2 regions of the Pararhizobium qamdonense genome follow, and region 1 is predicted to be linked to the other one. Evidence: riboswitches for the same ligand, from Rfam matches in the RefSeq annotation. Region 1 holds a riboswitch; the other holds the start of a gene.
What was found. A riboswitch is a leader RNA that binds a small molecule or an ion and turns the genes downstream of it on or off. The one in region 1 is predicted to bind cobalamin.
Positions count from the first base shown of each region.

Region 1 (2,198 bases):
AATTGATGCCGCGGGCAATCGATTCCATATTGTCCTCAACGCGCAATAGGAAGCACGAAACGAGCTCGCCGCGCTGCTTCTTGCCGGCATTCAGGAAGGTCGGCGTCGCCGGCTGGAAGCGGCCGGAAATGATCTCGTCAACCATGTCGCGGGCCGTCGCTTCATTCCCTTGCGCCAGCGCCAGCGCCACCATGCAGATGCGGTCTTCGTACCGCTCGAGATAGCGTTTTCCATCAAAGGTTTTCAGCGTGTAGCTGGTGTAATACTTGAAGGCACCGAGAAAGGTCGGGAAGCGGAACTTCTTGGCATAGGCGTGATCGTAGAGGTCGCGCACGAAATTGAACGAATACTGGTCGAGAACCTCGCGCTCGTAATAGCCCTCGGTCACCAGGTAATCGAGCTTTTCCCGCAAGTTATGGAAGAACACGGTGTTCTGGTTGACGTGCTGCAGGAAATATTGCTTGGCAGCCAGCCGGTCCTTGTCGAGCTGGATCTTTCCTTCATCGTCATAAAGGTTCAGCATCGCGTTCAGCGCGTGGTAATCAATCGCGGTTTCCGTCGCCTTCAAGGGGCGTTCGCCAGCGGAATGAGCCAAAGTGTTGAGCGGTTTTGCGCTCCGCGTCAAAGTCTCTGAGACGTCCAAAATCGTTCCAATCCATTGATGACATTGGCGACGTCCTCGTCCGTACCCAGAAGCTCGAACCTGTAGAGGTACGGCACCCGGCATTTTTCCGAGATGACATTGCCCGCGAGACCGAATGTCTCGCCGAAATTGCTGTTACCGGCGGCGATCACGCCCCGGATGAGGGACCGGTTGTCCGCATCGTTGAGAAAGCGGATCACCTGCTTTGGAACCGCGCCCTTGCCGTCATCGCCGCAATAGGTTGGCAGGATGAGAACGAAGGGTTCGCGCACATCCGGCGTTTCCACGCCGTTGCTGACGGGAATGCGGATGGATTTCAAATTCAGCTTGGCGACAAAGCGATGGGTGTTTTCCGATAGGCTGGAATAATAGACGATCAGGCCCATCGCTTGTCCATTCGTGTTCAGGCCACGCTCAGGCCGTACTCAAGAAAGCGCGCTGATCTTGTCCGGCCGGAACCCAGCCCAATGATCCTGCCCCGCGATCACCACCGGCACCTGCTGGTAACCGAGGCCGATCACCTTTGCGAAGGCGTACTCGTCCTTGGAAATATCGACGACCTGATAGTCGATGCCTTTGCGATCGAGCGCGCGATAGGTCGCGGTGCACTGGACGCAGGAAGGCTTGCTGTAAACGGTGATATCCATGATGGTCCTCGTGGGTCTTGTGATCGTGGGTCTGTGATGTTGCCGGCAGGCGAAAGGCTCCGAGCCGCTGCACGCGGGTCCGATCGCTGTTGTTCATTTCCGATATTTGCGAGGGGTTAGGCCTGCGCCGCCGATCGCGATTCCGCGTCTGTTGGTCTGCGAATTCGATTGACTGACATGCCTTCACCCCGAAGCCTTGTTTGGCGGGCATCGGACGAACGCGAGCACAAAGCGGACTCATTCCGCCACATATCACGCGACCTTCCGGGCACCCCGCCCGTGGACGTTTTCGCTCAATGGCAGGTCTCCTGGCTTACGGGTCGTTGCGTCCATTCCGCCTTCCCGAAGCCTGATGCTTCAGTGACTTGAAATGAAACAGACGCTCGCCGCTGACAGTTGCGGGGGCAGCTTCGGCTTTGCCGGAGCTTGAAAGCCCTGGCGCACCGTATTCCCTCTTAGCCTCCTCACCCTTCGATTCGGAGGACCGTTGAACACTAGATATAGTATACGACGGGAAAATGACGTCAATGTGTAGACGCCGGATTCAGGGCCTGCGCCACATTATTTTTGCTGCGTTGTGGATAATGGGGAATTAATGCCGGAGATCGATGAGGCGGGACTGCGCCGGGAAATCTCCCGGCGCCGTCTGTTGTTTTGCGGCTGGCGTCATGAATTGACCGCGCGGCCCCGCTCCAGGCTGGCACGCAGCCGGATGGCTGCGGCAACCATGTTGACCAGCGCCGGCTTGACCTCTTCCCATTTGCGCGTCTTCAGGCCGCAATCCGGATTGACCCAGATCTGTCCTGCGACCAGTCCCTCGCTCGCCTTGTCCAGAAGCTCGACCATTTCCTCGACAGCGGGTACCCGCGGCGAGTGGATATCGTAGACACCCGGCCCGATTTCGTTCG
Region 1 covers NZ_CP119567.1:354,288-356,485, reverse strand. Annotated here, with positions in the region: gene nrdE (class 1b ribonucleoside-diphosphate reductase subunit alpha) at 1-568, opposite strand, end outside; gene nrdI (class Ib ribonucleoside-diphosphate reductase assembly flavoprotein NrdI) at 622-1,029, opposite strand; gene nrdH (glutaredoxin-like protein NrdH) at 1,069-1,290, opposite strand; cobalamin riboswitch at 1,572-1,794, opposite strand; gene metE (5-methyltetrahydropteroyltriglutamate--homocysteine S-methyltransferase) at 1,957-2,198, opposite strand, start outside.

Region 2 (2,198 bases), on a different replicon from region 1:
CGGCCTCCAGCCCGACAGAGGCGCCGAAACCGTTGGAAATCAGGTTCTGGACTGCGACGATAATGCTGTCGGTGAGCGACAGGCGGCCGCCGTGCAGGGCGTTTGCTTCGATCGGATCGACCATCGGCTTCTTGCGCCAGGAGGCCAGAAGCAACATCAGCAGACCCAGAAGGATGCCGCCGACAATGGGCGCGATCAACACGGAGATTTCGCCTATTAGATTGCTGGAGCTGAGGCGCTCTGCGTCGGAAATCCCGAAAATCAGGCTGTGCAGACGGCTGGATATGATGCTCATCGCCGTAACAGCCAAGCCAGACGTGACGCCGACGATGATACCGGCGGTGACCAGACCCAGTTCGCTTCGCCGCGCAAAGGCGCGTATCCGCCCGATGTCGAAAAGCAGGGAAAGAGAGCTGAGCCGCCGCAGGTCGAGTTTCGGTATCATTTTCAGCTTCATGGCTTGGCCGTCCTGTCTCTGACCCGTCGTAAAAGGCATGGCAGCGGAGATCAAGCCTCGTCTGCCGATGTGCGGGTGTCTGCGGATGCGCCGCAATTGACTTGATCCGGGCGAGCGCCTAATCATCAGCCATTGGATGGTTCCCGGTATGCCGTTGCATGCCGGGAGTAAATGGGAATGCGACGGGCCGGACCCATGCCGGGCGTCCTTATCGCAGCCGACCCCGCGACTGTAGAACGGTCAGGGTTCGCCATCCGGGAAAGCCGATACGTCCGGACTGTCCGCATTCGCGGCGGCGGACAGGACCGGCCCAACCGGAAAAGCCACTGGAGCGGCATTGTGATCAGCCGGGGCTGGACGCCTCTATGTCTACGAATCGTCCACCTCTTCACGATGCCCGCCGATTGCGGTCACGCAATCCGGCGCAAAAGCTCCGGGAAGGCGAGGCGGACCCGTTCGTCCCCTGATAAGGACGTGGCGCCGTGAGCCAGGAGACCTGCCACCCTCAAGGACGCCATCTTTATTTTGGGGTCCGCCCGATCCAGGGAGAAATGCTCCCGATGCCAGCACGGAGGTTGTCATGGCTTTATCATCCCGTTCCCGGAACGGACCGTTTTGCGTTGCCGCACAGGCCGGTACCCGCCGTGCACAGATTGCGTTTATTTCCGGCGCGCGCTGAGGCCGGGATCATTTTATGACATCGATACAGTCAGGCTGCGTGCTGGTCTTGGGCGGCGCCCGTTCCGGCAAATCCGCTTTCGCCGAGAAACTTGTCGTGGCGTCGGGTCTGCGCATGCATTACGTCGCGACCGGAAGGGCCTGGGACGGCGAAATGCAGGCAAGGATTACCGAGCATCGCGATCGCCGCGGGGATGACTGGCAAACCCATGAGGAACCGCTTGAACTCGCCTCCTGCCTGAAATCGATCGATGCGCCCGATCGTATCATCCTCATCGATTGCCTGACGCTCTGGGTCACCAATCTGATGATGGAGCATCGGGATATACAGGCGGAATTTGAACGGCTGGCGGCCTATGTGCCGCAGGCCAAGGCCAGGCTGGTCTTCGTGTCCAACGAAGTCGGGCTGGGCATCGTGCCGGAAAACCGGATGGCGCGCGACTTTCGCGACCATGCCGGCCGGCTGCACCAGATCATTGCGGCGATATCCGCAGACGTCTATTTTATCGCGGCCGGATTGCCGCTGAAAATGAAGGGTTGATCCATGACCATTGAAAAAGCCGCTCACGGCAAGATCCCGGCCACCGTCATCACCGGCTTTCTCGGTGCCGGCAAGACGACGATGATCCGCAACATCCTGCAAAATGCCGGCGGCCGCCGCATCGCGCTGATCATCAACGAATTCGGCGATCTCGGCGTCGATGGCGACGTCTTGAAGGGCTGCGGCGCGGAAGCCTGCAGCGAGGACGATATTATCGAGCTGACCAATGGCTGCATCTGCTGCACCGTCGCCGACGATTTCATCCCGACCATGACCAAGCTCCTGGAACGCGAAAATCGCCCGGATCACATCGTTATCGAGACATCCGGCCTTGCCCTGCCGCAGCCGCTGATCGCCGCCTTCAACTGGCCGGATATCCGCACGCAGGTGACCGTCGATGGCGTGATCACCGTGGTCGACAGTGCTGCAGTTGCCGCCGGACGCTTCGCCGACGATCACGACAAGGTCGATGCTCTGCGCGTCAACGGCGACAATCTCGACCATGAAAGCCCGATCGAGGAA
Region 2 covers NZ_CP119566.1:2,377,034-2,379,231, forward strand. Annotated here, with positions in the region: gene PYR65_RS11425 (chloride channel protein) at 1-445, opposite strand, end outside; cobalamin riboswitch at 578-975, shown strand; gene cobU (bifunctional adenosylcobinamide kinase/adenosylcobinamide-phosphate guanylyltransferase) at 1,152-1,676, shown strand; gene cobW (cobalamin biosynthesis protein CobW) at 1,680-2,198, shown strand, end outside.
Region 2: linked by a shared signal. The riboswitch ahead of cobU (bifunctional adenosylcobinamide kinase/adenosylcobinamide-phosphate guanylyltransferase) and the one ahead of nrdH (glutaredoxin-like protein NrdH) in region 1 are both predicted to bind cobalamin.